One region of the Streptomyces sp. NPDC087263 genome, then DNA from elsewhere that is predicted to be linked to it. Evidence: riboswitches for the same ligand, from Rfam matches in the RefSeq annotation. Region 1 holds a riboswitch; each other region holds the start of a gene.
The links. A riboswitch is a leader RNA that binds a small molecule or an ion and turns the genes downstream of it on or off. The one in region 1 is predicted to bind S-adenosylmethionine.

Region 1 (4,662 bases):
GACGAGCAGATTGGCCGCCACGAAGATCAGGGCTCCGAACACCACCACTCCCTGGACCAGTGGAATGTCCTGGGCGGTGACCGCAGCGGCCGTCACCCGGCCCAGGCCGTCGCGGGAGAACACGGTCTCGACGACCACCGAACCGGCGACGAGCTGCCCGGCCAGCAGCCCGACGATCGTCAACGCCGGCAGTGAGGCGTTGCGCAGCGCGTGCCGCAGGTGAATACGCAGTCGGCCGGCGCCCTTGGCCCGCGCGGTCTCCACATAGGCCTGGTCGAGCGCCGTGAGCAGGCTCTTGGCCAGCACCTGCGCGACCAGGGCGCCGGTCGGGATCGCGAGCGTCACCGCCGGCAGCACCAGACCCGGCAGCCCGTCGTTACCGAACGCGGGGAACCACCGCGCCCGGAAGGAGAACAGCTCGACGAGCACCAGCCCGACCCAGAACGTCGGCACCGACACCCCCAGCGGCGGCAACGACAGCAACAGCTGCCGCAACCACCGCTGCGTGGTGTAGGTCGCCAGCACCGCAAGACCGCCACCGAAGACCACCGCGAGCAGCAGCGCCGCTCCGGTCAACTGCAGCGTCTGCGGCAGCGCGTCGGCCAGCGTCGAGGTCACCGGCCGACCGGTGGAGACCGCGTTCCCGAAGTCACCGCGCACCGCCTTGCCGAGATAGTCGGCGTACTGCACCAGCACCGGTTTGTCGAAGCCGTACTCATGCCGCAGTGCGGCGATCTGCGCCGGATCGATCTGGCCCGAGTCCGCTCCGGCGCCGGCCATCGCCGAGACCGGATCACCGGGCAGATAGTTCAGCACGAAGAACGACACCGTGTACGCAGCCCAGAGCACCCCGAGTGCCTGTGCGAGACGCTTGCTCACATAGTGACGCATTTCCTGCCCACCTCCTGTAGCCGACGACCGGATCGGACGCTCTGTCGCGCATCCACCGGCTGCTAGCCGATCCAGGTGTCGTGCAGCTGGATCCGGCTGGAGGCATCGAACGTGAGGTTGTGCACCTTCTTCGCCACCCCCAGCTGGGTCTGCAGCTCCACCACGGGAATGACGTAGGCGTTCTGCACGATCAACTGCTGTGCCTGGCCGACCAGTTCCTTCCGCTTGGCCACGTCGGCAGTCGCCGCCTGCTGGGTCAGCGCCGAGTCCAGCGGGCCCGCCGGCAGGCGGTAGAGGTTGGCCAGCTCGGTGGAGTACTGGCTGCGCAGGATGTCCGGGTCGGCGCGGGTCAGGTTGCCCCACGACGCGTCGAAGTCGCCGGACTGCAGCATCGTGGCGAACTGGGCGGTCTGCGTCTCCTTGAGGACCACGTCGACTCCGACGGCCTTGAGCTGCTGCTGGATCAGCTCCAGGGCCGGCTGGTTGGTGGCCGAGTTGGCGAACCACCTGACGATCAGGCTGAGCTTGGTGCCGTTCTTCGATCTGATGCCGTCACTGCCGACCTTCCAACCAGCCGATTCCAGCAGGGACTTCGCCTTCGCCGTGTCGAAGGCCAGGTCGGAGCCCTGGTCGGCGTAGTCCGGTGTGGTGTACGCCAGGATGCTGGTCGCCGGCCTGGTGCCGGTCGGGAACACGGTGTCGACGATCTGCTGCCGGTCGATGGCGAACAGGAGCGCCTGACGCACCTTCACGTCCTTCAGCAGCGGGCGGGAGTTGTTCAGCCCCAGGTTGAACACCGCACCGGGATTCGCCCGTCGTTGCAGGTTCACCTGGCCACCGGTGAGCGCAGCCTCGTCGGCCTTGCCGACGCTGCTGATCGCGTCCACCTGACCGGACTGCAGGCTGCCGGTGCGCACGCCCGATTCGGGCACCACCTTGAACACCAGCTTGTCCAGGTACGCCTCGCCCTGCTTGGTCCACAGGGACGAACCCCAGGCGTACTTGCTGCGCTTGGTCAAGGTGATCGCCTGGTTCTGCACATAACTCTCCAGCGTGAACGGCCCGGACCCGACCACACCCTTGCTGCACTTCTCCTGCGGGCTCTGCTTCGCGCTAGCCGACGACTCGATACCCAGTGAGTGCGTCGACGTGGCCTGGAGGAACTGCGCGTTCGGCTGCTGGAACTTGACCCGCACCGTGAGCGGATCGACCGCGGTGGTGCTGTCCACGCCGCTCAAGTACCCCTGGGCCAGCGTCCCCAGGGCGCCGAGCTTCGGTACCGCGTCGAAGTTGTCCTTGACCACCTGCGCGGTCAGCGGTGTCCCGTCGCTGAAGGTGACACCTGATCGCAGGTGGAAGGTGAACGTGGTCGTGTCGGAGCTGACGTCCCAGCTCTTCGCCAGCCACGGCACAATTCTGCCGGTCTTGGGATCCTGGTCGGTCAGGGAGTCCACGATCTGGCGCAGTGAGTAAATGGTGTCGTTGCTGCCCACCTGCTGCGGATCCACGCAGCCCACGTCGGAACCCACCGCGAAGGTCAGTGTGCCGCCGGACTTGGCCGGGCCGTTGTCGCTGGTCGAGCCGGCGCTGTCGCTCGACGTGCAGGCGCTCAGCAGGAGGCTGCTTGTCACAAGGGCGGCGAGTGCCGCCCACCGGGTGGGTCGGGAATCCGGATGCGATATCACGGACGGGTTCTCCTACTCCAAAGTCACCGCGCACATGCCGGTGCAGACCAAGGCGAAGTGGACCTGGGCAGACCTGGGCGAAGTGACGGAAATATTCGGAAGATGTCTGGGGAAAGGGTGCCGACGAAGGCGTGACAGTGCCGCGGACTCCGACAGCACTGTGAGAGCCCGCAGGGAGTCGCCCGCGGCGTCAAAGCCGTCGGCGAACGTCAGTCAGGAAGGCGGGGAGGCCGGGACGCAATCAGTCGTGACACAGACAGCTGGTGAAGAGCTGCAGGTCGATGTGGCGTCGGCGGGAGAATCCGGAGAACACCGCAGCGGCCGCGATCGAAGCACTGAGATCACTGCTGTTCGGCACGCTGGTCCTCCCGATCTCAGGCCCGGTCAAGGGGCCACGCGCTTGCGGGGTCGATGACCCCGCCGGGCTTTCACCTGGAGCACCCCACCGCGGTGGAGGGTTGCCGATCAACGAGCCAGGGCTTGACGCTGACACTCAATGCCGCTTGGAACGCTAACGAGCGTCGCCATGATCCGTCAATGCCGACAGGCGAGTTGGGCCACGCACGGCACGGCGGACCGAGTTGCGAAAGGCCCGGAAACGGCCGTCCCGAACTCTCCTGACCGGGCGCCGGTCGGACCCGAGGCGCCCCGACTCAAGAAATCGTCGGACCTGTCTGTTTTGTCATTCCAGAGGGCCTTCGTAGTTCTTTGCTGAAACCTGAGTAAGGTTTCGCCCAAATATGTGGCTTTTTCCCAGATGTGGTCACATCCTGAACGCGGGAGATAAATGTGTACCTAGCAACTAGTCGGGGCGAGTTGCCGACTCTGGGCGCTTGGAGGGAAAGGCATGCAATGGAGCAGCCTGCAAAACACCCACGGCCGGCGGTCTCGACTCGAACGTTCTCGGGACACTCGACCTGCCGCCCCGACCCTGCCGGTCCGGGGCGACGGAGGAGCCGAACCCGTGGATGACCGGCGTGTGGACCTGGCCGCAGCGCACGCGACGCCGGAACTGCTGGCCATTCGTGACCGGCTGCTTGTCGCCCTGGCGTTCTCGTCAGGCGTCTTCGAGGCGATCTGCTTTCTCTCCTTCGGGAAGGTCTTCACGGCGTTCCAGACCGGAAACCTGGTGTTTCTCGGACTTGGGGTAGCCGGCACGCGGCCGCCCGCCGGCCCGGATCCCGTTCGCGTGGTGATTTCACTTGCCGCGTTCGCCGTGGGGGCCGCAGTGGCAACACGGATCCTGACCGCGTTCAACGGCGACGAGGAGATGGAGGACTCGCAGATCTTCGAAGCGTGGCCGCGTCGCGTCTCCATCGCACTGTGCGTCGCGACGGTGGCGCAGGTCGGTTTCATCGTCGTGTGGATGGCGGCGTCTCCGTCCAGCCTCGTGTCCAACATCCTGGTCGCCCTCAACGCCTTTGCGATGGGTCTGCAGATGAATGCCGTTCGGTCGCTCCATGTGCCGGGCATTTCCACCACGGCGGCCACGGCCACCTTCATCAGCTGGATTTCCGGTATCACCACCTGGTCTCTGAAGCCCGCCGCGGTACGTCGCCTGACCGGGGTCCTGGTGGGCATGGTGGCCGGCGCCTTCGTCGGAGACTGGATGCTCAGCCACGCGCACACCTACGCGCCGGTGCTGCCAGTGGTCGTGATCGCACTCGTCGTCGCGGTCGCCTCCGTGATGCTGAAGCAGAAACCTGCGCGGTAGAGCGTCGGCGAGCGGGATCCTCGCCTCGGCGCCGGTACGGCCGACATGACGGTCGTACCGGCTCGGGCTGACCGGCACTGTGGCCGGGATCCGGCTTGAGCACCGTGGTGAGCTGCAGCGCACGGGCGGGCGGTTTCGGGGCTGCATCCCGTACGCGAGGCGAGTCGGTAGGCCGCCTTCCGCCCTGAAACGGCGTGGCTGCCGTCCGCGGCTGGGCAGTCGGCCCGGCGCCCCGTGCCGACCGGGCCGCCGTCCACGGGAGGCGGCACCGCTATTCACGGCTTCGCCGAGGCCCGTGGGCCCTTGGGTTCGCCCGCAACGACCGGCCGTACCGCACAATGGTGCGATGATCGACGGTACTTCGCGGACAAC
Region 2 (4,662 bases), on a different contig from region 1:
AGCGCCCGTGACCGTCGCCGGGGCGATGTACTCGACGCGACTCTCTCCCTCGCCCGACTCGCGCTCCGGAAGCCAGCGTTCGTCCCCCGCGACCGTCGCCGGTGCGGAGGTGAGCCACCCCGGCCGCAGAGCCGCCCGCAGGGAGGCCGCCGAGTGTCCTGCGGCCTCGACCACTTCCTCGGGGGTGGGCCGGTCCCCGGGCTCCTCCCGCAGACAGGCCTCGACCAGCGGAAGCACGCGCGCCGGAACCCCGGAAAGATCGAAGTCCCGTGTGACGATGCGCAGCAGGATCACCGAGTCCTGGCCCTCCCCGAAGGGCTCGCGGCCGCTCGACGCGTACGCCAGCACGGCGCCCAGCGCGAAGACATCGCTCGGGGGCCCCACTTCGGAGCCGTTGCGTATCTGCTCGGGCGAGACGTATCCGACCGAGCCGACCATGGTGCCGGTGCGGGTCATCGCCGTCGCCTCCAGCGCCCGTACGATCCCGAAGTCGATGACCCGCGGACCGTCCGGCGCCAGCAGGATGTTGGACGGCTTGAGGTCGCGGTGCACCATGCCCTTGGCGTGGATCGCGGCGAGGGCCTCGCCCAGTGCGGCCGCGAAGGTGAGCACCGCGTCCTGGGGCAGCGGCCCGACGTCGAGTACCGCGTCACGCAGGTTCGGCCCCTCGACGAACTCCGTTGCCATCCAAGGCCGTTCGCCCTCCGGGTCGGCGTCGATCACCCGCGCGGTGTAGGTGCCGCTCCCCCCGACGGTCTGCGCGGCCCGCACCTCCTGGCGGAACCGGGCGCGGAAGGTGCGGTCCTGGGCGTGCTCGGCCCGCACCACCTTCACGGCCAGCCGGAGCCCGGCACGCGACTCGGCGAGATAGACCTCGCCCATGCCGCCCGCGCCGAGCCGCCCGAGTACCTCGTACGGACCGATCCGCCGTGGATCCGTCTCCCGCAGCGCCTGCACTCCCCGTGACTCCCCTGTTCGCCGTACGGCCGCCGAAGGGGAGCGTATACGCCGTGCTCCTGTCAGGCGATCACACGGCGGGAACGCAACGCCCGTCCTGCGTCCGGTAGTTCCACTTCGCGCCGTCCCGGACGAGCTCCTTGACCGCGCGCACGAAACGCTCGACGTGCTCGTCCGGGGTGCCCGCGCCGAAGCTCACGCGGATGGCGTTGAGGGACTTCTCGCCGGGCGCGGCCTCGGGGGCGCCGCACTCGCCCTGGGTCTGCGGGTCGCTGCCGAGGAGGGTGCGCACCAGCGGGTGGGCACAGAACAGGCCGTCACGCACCCCGATGCCGTACTCGGCGGACAGCGCGGCCGCGAAGTGCGAGCTGTTCCAGCCCTCCACGACGAAGGAGATGACGCCGACGCGCGGGGCGTCGTCGCCGAAGAGCGAGAGGACCCTGACCTCGGGCACCTCGGCGAGACCCGCGCGGACCGTCTCGATCAGGTGCTGCTCACGGGCGACGAGCGTGTCGAAACCGGCCTCGGTGAGCGCTTTGCAGGCGGAGGCGATCGAGTAGACGCCGATCACGTTCGGCGAGCCGGCCTCGTGCCGGGCGGCGCTCTCGTGCCACTCCACGTCCACGCCGCCGTCCGTACGCCGCGACACCTTGCGGCTGGCGCCGCCGCCCGCCAGGTACGGCTCGGCCGCGCGCAGCCAGTCGGAGCGGCCCGCGAGGACACCGGAGCCGAAGGGGGCGTACAGCTTGTGCCCGGAGAAGGCGACCCAGTCGACGTCGAGGTCGCGCACCGACACCGGGTGGTGCGGGGCGAGCTGCGCGGCGTCGAGGACGATGCGCGCGCCGTGCGCGTGCGCGGCGGCGGCCAGCTCACGCACCGGCCACAGCTCACCCGTGACGTTCGAGGCGCCCGTGACACAGACGAGGGCCGGGCCCTGGGGGTCGCGGTGGCTGAGCGCACGCTCCAGGGCCGCGACGGCCTCCCCCGGCGTACGCGGGGCGTTCAGGTACGTCACCTGCGCGTCCCGCCAGGGCAGCAGCGAGGCGTGGTGCTCGGTCTCGAAGACGAAGACCTGGCAGTCGGCCGGAAGGGCGGCGGCGAGCAGGTTGAGCGAGTCGGTGGTCGACCGGGTGAAGACGACCTGGTCGTCTTCACGGCAGTCCAGGAACTCGGCGACGGTGGTGCGGGAGTTCTCGAAGAGGTCGGTGGAGAGCTGGGACAGGTACCCGGCCCCCCGGTGCACGCTGCCGTAGTACGGGGCGTAAGCGGCCACGTCGTCCCACACCCGCTGGAGGGCCGGGGCGCTGGCGGCGTAGTCGAGGGCGGCGTACGTGACCTCGCCACCGGTGACGAGCGGGACGGTGACATCTCGCCCCAGAACGGGCAACTGGGTACAAACGGCCTGGTCGGTGGCAACGGTGGAGACAGACATGGCGAACTCCTGTGAGACGCAGGGAAATCACCGCGCGAGCCGGTCCATGGAGAGGACGCTCAGCGCGGGAAGGGGGGTGACAGGGATAGGCGGAAGAGGGGCTCTACGCCCTATCGCATTCGCTTGCTCACAGAAGGCTCCCTCGAATGACCAGGACCCCTGGGCCTTAACCACTCAGAAGAGGGCGAGGGGTCCGCGCTTGCCGCAGACCTCGCTGCCTACGGCCTGGTCTTCACCCGGGGCACCCCGCCACGGACGGAGGGTTGCCGGACAGTCGGCCGGGGCCTCATGACTGTCACTCATGACCTGCCGAAAAAACTAACCGAACCGATCGCGACGGCGCAACCCGTGTCCGGATCCCGGAACGCGGAAAGGGCCGGACCTCTTCGGCCCGGCCCCCTGCGAACCGCCTCGCAAACTACGCGTTGGTCGCCGCCACCCACCGCTCCAGCGTCCGTTTCGCCGCCCCCGAGTCGACGGCCTCCGCCGCCTTCGCCATCCCCGCGCGAATCTGCTCCGCGAGCGGCCCGTCACCCGGCGACAGGGCCACCAGCGCCGCCGCCGAGTTCAGCAGCACGGCGTCCCGCACCGGCCCCGTCTCGCCGTCGAGGAGCCGGCGCGCCACGTCCGCGTTGTACGTGGAGTCCGCGCCCCGCAGCGCCTCGATCGGGACCAGGTCAATGCCGACGTCCCTCGGGTCGAAGGTCTCCTCGGTGACCTTTCCGTCCCGTACGACCCACACCCGGGAAGTGGAGGTGATGGTCAGCTCGTCGAGCCCGTCGTCGCCGCGGAAGACCAGCGAGGAGTTGCCGCGCTCGGCGAAGACGCCCGCCACGATGGGCGCCATGCGGGGGTCCGCGACGCCGACGGCCTGCGCCTTCACCCGTGCCGGGTTCGTCAGCGGACCGAGCGCGTTGAAGACCGTGCGGATGCCCAACTGCCCCCGTGCGGCGCCCACATGACGTAGCGCCGGGTGGAACTTCACCGCGAAGCAGAAGGTGATCCCGGCCTCCTCGGCCACTTCGGCCACCCGCTCCGTCGTCAGCTGCAGATTGACCCCGAGCTTCTCCAGCACGTCGGACGCCCCGGAGGCGGAGGAAGCCGCCCGGTTGCCGTGCTTGACGACCTTCGCGCCCGTCCCGGCGATGACGATCGCCGCCATGGTGGAGATGTTGACGGTCTTGGCCCCGTCACCGCCCGTACCGACGATGTCGACGGTCCTCCCCGGCACCTCGATCACGTTGGCGTGCTCGTACATCATCCGTACGAGTCCGGTGATCTCCTCGACGGTCTCTCCCTTGGCCCGCAGCGCCACCGCGAACCCGGCGATCTGCGCGTCGGTCGCCTCACCGCGCATCATCAGGTTCATCGCCCAGGCGGTGTCGTCCGCACTCAGGTCACGGCCGTCGAGCAGGCCGTTCAGCAACCGGGGCCAGGAACGGTCCGCCGCGGTGTCGCCTCCAGCGGGGTTCACAGCGCTCATGGTCGCTCCTGGGGTACTCAGAGAGGTACGGGGGTGGACTTGCCCCCATCCGTAGGGGCGAGTCCACCCTATCCAGCCCTGGAGACGGCAAAGAGCCCCGTCCATGCAATGGACGGGGCTCCAGCCGTGGCGATCAGCGAGGATCGTTCGGGCGATCAGTGGTGGCCGTGGCCGCTCGTGATCTCCTTGTACTCCTCGACGGTGGGCTTGGGGATCTGGTTGTCCTCCCCGTAGTAGCCCTTGCTGAGCTTGGCCCGCAGCTTCTGCGCGCCCTTCACCTTGCGCTCGACACCGTTCTCGTCGACGCCCGGGCCGATCTCGGCCGGCTGGTACTGCTCGTGCGCGGTGAGCGTGTGCAGAGCCTCCTGGCTGAGCGGCTCGTGGATCTCGATGAACTCACCGTGCGGCAGGCGCTTGATGATGCCCGACTCGCGGCCGTGCAGCACCTTGTCCCGGTCCCGGCGCTGAAGGCCGAGGCAGATCCGCTTGGTGGCGATGAACGAGAGGACCGGGATGACGAAGAAGCCGATCCGTACGAACCAGGTGATGGAATTGAGCGAGAGGTGGAAGTGGGTCGCCCACAGGTCGTTTCCACCACCGATCAGCATCACGAAGTACGCGGCCAGCCATGCCACGCCGAACCCTGTACGGGTCGGGGTGTTGCGTGGCCGGTCGAGGATGTGGTGCTCGCGCTTGTCGCCGGTGACCCAGGACTCGATGAAGGGGTACACGGCGATGGCCACCAGCACCAGCGGGAAGATCACGATCGGGATGAACACGCCAAGCACGA
Region 3 (4,662 bases), on a different contig from region 1:
GTGGGTGGTGGCCAGGAACTCCTTGGCCCGGGAGTACCGCTCGTCCTGTGGGAGGAAGCCGCCGCGGCGGAAGTTCTCACCGGTGAAGGCGTCCCAGGAGGTGACGACGTTCCAGGCGGCGCGCCCGCCGGAGAGGTGGTCGAGGCTCGCGAACTGACGGGCCACCTCGTAGGGCTCGTTGAACGTGGAGTTGATGGTGCCGGTCAGGCCGAGGTGTTCGGTGACGGCGGCGAGTGCGCTGAGGATGGTGAAGGTGTCGGGCCGTCCGACGACGTCCAAGTCGTAGATCTTGCCGCCCTGTTCGCGCAGTCGCAGCCCTTCGGCAAGGAACAGGAAGTCGAACTTGGCGCGTTCGGCGGTCCGCGCGAAGTGCGCGAAGGAGCTGAACTCGATATGGCTGCCGGCCTCGGGGTCGCTCCACACGGTGGTGTTGTTGACGCCGGGGAAGTGCGCCGCGAGGTGGATCTGCTTGAGCGGCTTGTCCGTTGACTTGCTCATGAGTGAGGTCCCTCCGGCTCAGACGTGGGCGGCGTAGCGGTTGGCGGGGCGGGCGAGCCCCAGCAACCCGCGCAGGGTGTCGGCCTCGTACGAGTGCCGGAAGGCGTCGCGGCGCTGGAGTTCGGGGACCAGGCCCCGGGTGATCGCCGGGAGGTCGTGCCCGGCGACGGCCGGACGCAGCCGGAAGCCGGTCAGCCCGGACTCCCGCAACTCCTGGAGCAGATCGGCCAGTTGTACGGGGGTGCCGGTGAACACCCGGGCGTCGCTGGTGTACGGGTAGCCCGCGAGGGCGTCGAGACGCTCTCGCCGGTCCACCGCGGCGGCGGGGTCGTTGTCCAGGAACACCACCAGGTCACCGAAGAGGTGCAGGGGCTCCTCAGCGCGTCCGGCCGCTTCCTGTTCGGTGCGGACCGCGGCGACGATGGCACGCGCCTCTTCGACGTCGTGCGGAGTGACGTACCCGATGTCGGTGCTGCGGGCGAGCAACCGGAACGGCGCGCCCGTCGTGGACTCGTGGGCCAGTGCGGTGACCAGGGGCTGACCCTGCGGCGGGCGGGGTGTGATGGACGGGCCCTTGACGCTGAAGTGCTTGCCCTCGAAGTCGATGTAGTGCAGCTTGTCGCGGTCGACGAAGCGGCCGGTGGTGACGTCCCGGATCTCCGCGCCGTCCTCCCAGCTGTCCCACAGCCGGCGCACCGCCTCGACGTAGTCGGCGGTCTCGTCGAAGAGATCGACGATCAACTCCTGTAGAGCCGGGGTCTCCAGGTCTTCGATACGGAGCTTCGGAAACGTCCGGCGTCCGAAGTGAGCGGCCTCGTTCTGCCGCGCGGACGCCTGCACCCGCAGGCCCGCGCGGCCGGTGCTCACATAGTCGAGGGTGGCGATGGCCTTGGATGTGTGGAAGGGCTCCGTGTGGGTGGTCACCACGCTCGGCACCAGCCCTATGTGGCTGGTCAGCGGCGCGACACGAGCTGCGATGAGGACGGCGTCGAGCCGACCGCGTACCTGGTCGGTGCGTGCGTCCGGTTCGCTGAGGCGTGCGGACTGCGGGCCGAGTCCGTCCTCGATGGTCACGAAGTCGAGCAGGCCGCGCTCTGCCTCGGTGATCAGGTCGGTCCAGTACGAGGCGGTGAACAGATCCTGGGGGCGGGCCACCGGATCACGCCAGGCTGCCGGGTGCCAGCCCGCGCCGTCGAGGGCGACGGCCAGGTGCAGTGCGGCGGTGGAGGAAGAGGATGAGGGCAACGACGTTGACGAGGACACGAAAGGGGTGCCTTCCTGATCGACCGTGTGAGATCGCCGGGCCTCGACTGGGAGGGTGCGGCGGCGGGGTGACAGGTCAGGGACGACAGAGCGCGCCGGCCACGCGCTGGAGGTCGATGTGCGGCCGGGAGTACAGGTGCACGCGACGGCGCGGGGCGAGAACCGGGACACGAAGACGGGGCACGGGCTGCACGTCCGTCACCTCCGCCCTTCCGGCTCGGCGGGCTGGAGGCCGCCGGCATCGCGCTTGCGGAACCCGGGACGGGTACCGCCTGGTCGTCACCTGGAGCACCCCGCCGCGGAGGAGGGTTGCCGGTCAGCAAGCCAGGGCTTGACGCTGACGCTCATAACCTGCTGGGGACGCTACGGGAGGCCACAGCGGTGCGCAATGCCCGGGGATCATGGTCGTGCTCACACCGCCGCGCGTCCTCAGGAGCGACAACCACCGGGCCGCGCAATCTGTTCCACGCCTCCTGTCCAGCCTGAGGCACGCCGAATGACCACCTGGTGAGACCGCGCCGGAGGCCTTCTTGACGGCCTCACGGAGCGCACCGACACTGACGGGGACGGTCACGATTGTCAGCGCCCTTGGGGCAGGTTCTCCTGCCCGTGAGGTCATCGGCCCCGGCCCGCTGGCAGGCAACCCTTCCACCGCGACGGGGTGCCCCGGGTGACGACCGGGTTCCGCCGGTGCGGTGGGACAAGCGTGGTCTCGCGTCTCGCGGGCCCCGAGGGTGGGACAGGTGGGAATGGCCAACAGCGGTTTGACGAGACGCCTGCACATCGATCTGTTGCGTGTCTCCAGCGCCTACTAGTCCGAGCGATCCGGACCGGTACGTAGCGCAGTCACTCCGCCCCGCCGCGGTGCCCACAAGGTGGCCGTGGCCTCCTCGTCCCATGGAGAGTCATGTCCGAGACAATCTCGCACGCCTCAAACTCCGGTACGTCCAGCACGTGTACCCCGACTCCGTGCGTTCCCAGCTCACTTGACGCGGTCCCCCACCCCCGGATCGCCGCCACCCCGTCCGCCCGCCCGCACCGTTTCCGCAGCCGTATCGGAGTGGGTCTCGCCGGCGGCTTCTACCCGGCCCCGCACCGCTACGAGTTGTATCTGTCCGCACACTGTCCCCTCTCGCTGCGGGTCTCCATCACCCACGGCCTGCTGGGTCTCAAGGACTCGGTCGCCACCACTCTGCTGGCGCTCCCCGCCGACACCCCCTCCGCGTTCGCCTCACTGCGCGGGGCGTACGAGGCCACCTGGCACCACTACGACGGTCCGCTGACCGCCCCCGCGCTGTGCGACCGGTGGAGCGGACGCGTAGTCAGCAACCACACGCCCGACATCCTGCGCGACCTCGGCGACCTCTTCGCCGACCGCGCCGGATCCTGTCACTCCCCGCTCCGCCCGGCGGAACTCGCCGCGGACATCGACGCCCTGCGCGACCTCCTCGACCGGGATGTCACCCCGGGTGCGCCGCCGCAGGAACGGTCGGCGGCCCTCGACCTGCTGAACGGTCAACTCGCCGCTGGTCCCTATGCGTTGGGCAAGGAACTGACCGCGGCCGATGTGGACCTGTGGGTCGCCCTCGTCCCACTCGAAGCGGCCCAGGACCTGTCCTCGTACGCGCTCCTCCAGGACTATGTGCGACGTCTCGACGCCCACCCGGCCTTCCATCGGCACCTGTAGGTCAGGAGTGCTCGTCACGTACGGGATTCCAGGGCGGCCCGGGTGTCGTTGCCGTAGACGCCCGTCTCATCGCCCCGGATCCCGTACCAGAGCTGGAAGCGGGCCACGGCCTCGGTGAGTGTGGGGTCGTAGGTTCCGCTCGTGACGCCGCTCTGGTACACGTCCGGGATATGGAGGAGCCGTTCCTGGAGTTCCGTCACGTCGGGGCCGCGGTCTCCCTCCCGTAGGGTGCCGATGCCGTCCGGTTCGGCGGCGCCGGAAGGGGCCTGGGCGACGGGTGCCGTGGCGGACGGGGCGGCACCGGTCCGCGATCCGCCGTCACCGTCGGGCAGCAGCATGGCCAGGGCGAATCCGACCAGCGCGGCCGCCGCCACCGCACCGACGACCGTGGCCCGGCGCGGACCGGTGGCACGCTCGGGCCCGGGTTCACGCATGGGCGGTGCCGCCGGCTCCGCCTCCCCGCCAGCGGCATAGTTCTCGCCGGCCAGGACGGGCGTCAGTTCCTCCGTCTCGCCCAGGTGCGCCGACGACCATCTGATCGACTCAGGGCTTTCGTCCGGGCCGACGGCCTGCTGATCCTCACGGAACTCCCTCACCAGTTCCGCGAGGGCCTCCGTCCGGCGGCGTTGCTGGACGTAGGTGGGTTCGAGTGCCGGGCGGCGCATGGGCTGCTCGCGTTCGGGCGGTGTCGACACACTGCTCTCCTTCCGTGCGACGCGGTCTCCCGCCATCCCCGTGGAGAGATACGGAGGCACCGGCACGGGAGTTCAACCACTGCCGGCCGACTCCGTGACGGACGGGACGGATGGATGGACGGGCGGACGGACGGACGCGGCACGTGACCCGTCACTGTACGTAACCCTCCTCGGCCTCCGTGCGTCCCGCCGTGCGACAAGTCCAAGCCCGCGCGACAGTCGTACAACGTGAAGAATGGGTGCGAGCGGGTAAGACCACCTTCGGAGAGCGGAGAGGGTCGCGGTGGTTTCGAGCAAGGAACGGGACGTGTCGGCCCGGCAGCGCTTCGACATGACGGACGCCGTGCCACTGCTGCTCGACGCCCGTATGGCGGTGACCAGCTGGACCGCGGACGCCGAACGGCTGCTGGGGTACGCGGCCCGGGACGCGCTGGGACGGCCTGCCGCCGACCTGCTGATCCCCGAGGACGCGGCGCGGCTCCCGGAACTGGCCGAGCGGTGCCGCGGTGACGGCGGCTG

Region 2: linked by a shared signal. The riboswitch ahead of ACIPC1_RS01225 (aminotransferase class V-fold PLP-dependent enzyme) and the one ahead of ACIPC1_RS18055 (ABC transporter substrate-binding protein) in region 1 are both predicted to bind S-adenosylmethionine.
Region 3: linked by a shared signal. The riboswitch ahead of ACIPC1_RS11235 (putative leader peptide) and the one ahead of ACIPC1_RS18055 (ABC transporter substrate-binding protein) in region 1 are both predicted to bind S-adenosylmethionine.

Annotation. Positions count from the first base shown of each region.
Region 1 is NZ_JBIUYT010000005.1:213,739-218,400, reverse strand. It holds gene ACIPC1_RS18060 (ABC transporter permease) at 1-891, opposite strand, end outside; gene ACIPC1_RS18055 (ABC transporter substrate-binding protein) at 954-2,576, opposite strand; SAM riboswitch class IV at 2,968-3,077, opposite strand; gene ACIPC1_RS18050 (YoaK family protein) at 3,541-4,290, shown strand; gene ACIPC1_RS18045 (class I SAM-dependent methyltransferase) at 4,637-4,662, shown strand, end outside.
Region 2 is NZ_JBIUYT010000001.1:265,298-269,959, forward strand. It holds gene ACIPC1_RS01220 (PQQ-binding-like beta-propeller repeat protein) at 1-957, opposite strand, end outside; gene ACIPC1_RS01225 (aminotransferase class V-fold PLP-dependent enzyme) at 1,028-2,389, opposite strand; SAM riboswitch class IV at 2,580-2,696, opposite strand; gene trpD (anthranilate phosphoribosyltransferase) at 2,808-3,872, opposite strand; gene ACIPC1_RS01235 (cytochrome bc complex cytochrome b subunit) at 4,028-4,662, opposite strand, start outside.
Region 3 is NZ_JBIUYT010000003.1:421,669-426,330, reverse strand. It holds gene ACIPC1_RS11245 (NtaA/DmoA family FMN-dependent monooxygenase) at 1-498, opposite strand, end outside; gene ACIPC1_RS11240 (LLM class flavin-dependent oxidoreductase) at 517-1,761, opposite strand; gene ACIPC1_RS11235 (putative leader peptide) at 1,838-1,903, opposite strand; SAM riboswitch class IV at 2,000-2,113, opposite strand; SAM riboswitch class IV at 2,330-2,474, shown strand; gene ACIPC1_RS11230 (putative leader peptide) at 2,511-2,576, shown strand; gene ACIPC1_RS11225 (glutathione S-transferase C-terminal domain-containing protein) at 2,669-3,448, shown strand; gene ACIPC1_RS11220 (peptidoglycan-binding protein) at 3,463-4,143, opposite strand; gene ACIPC1_RS11215 (SpoIIE family protein phosphatase) at 4,475-4,662, shown strand, end outside.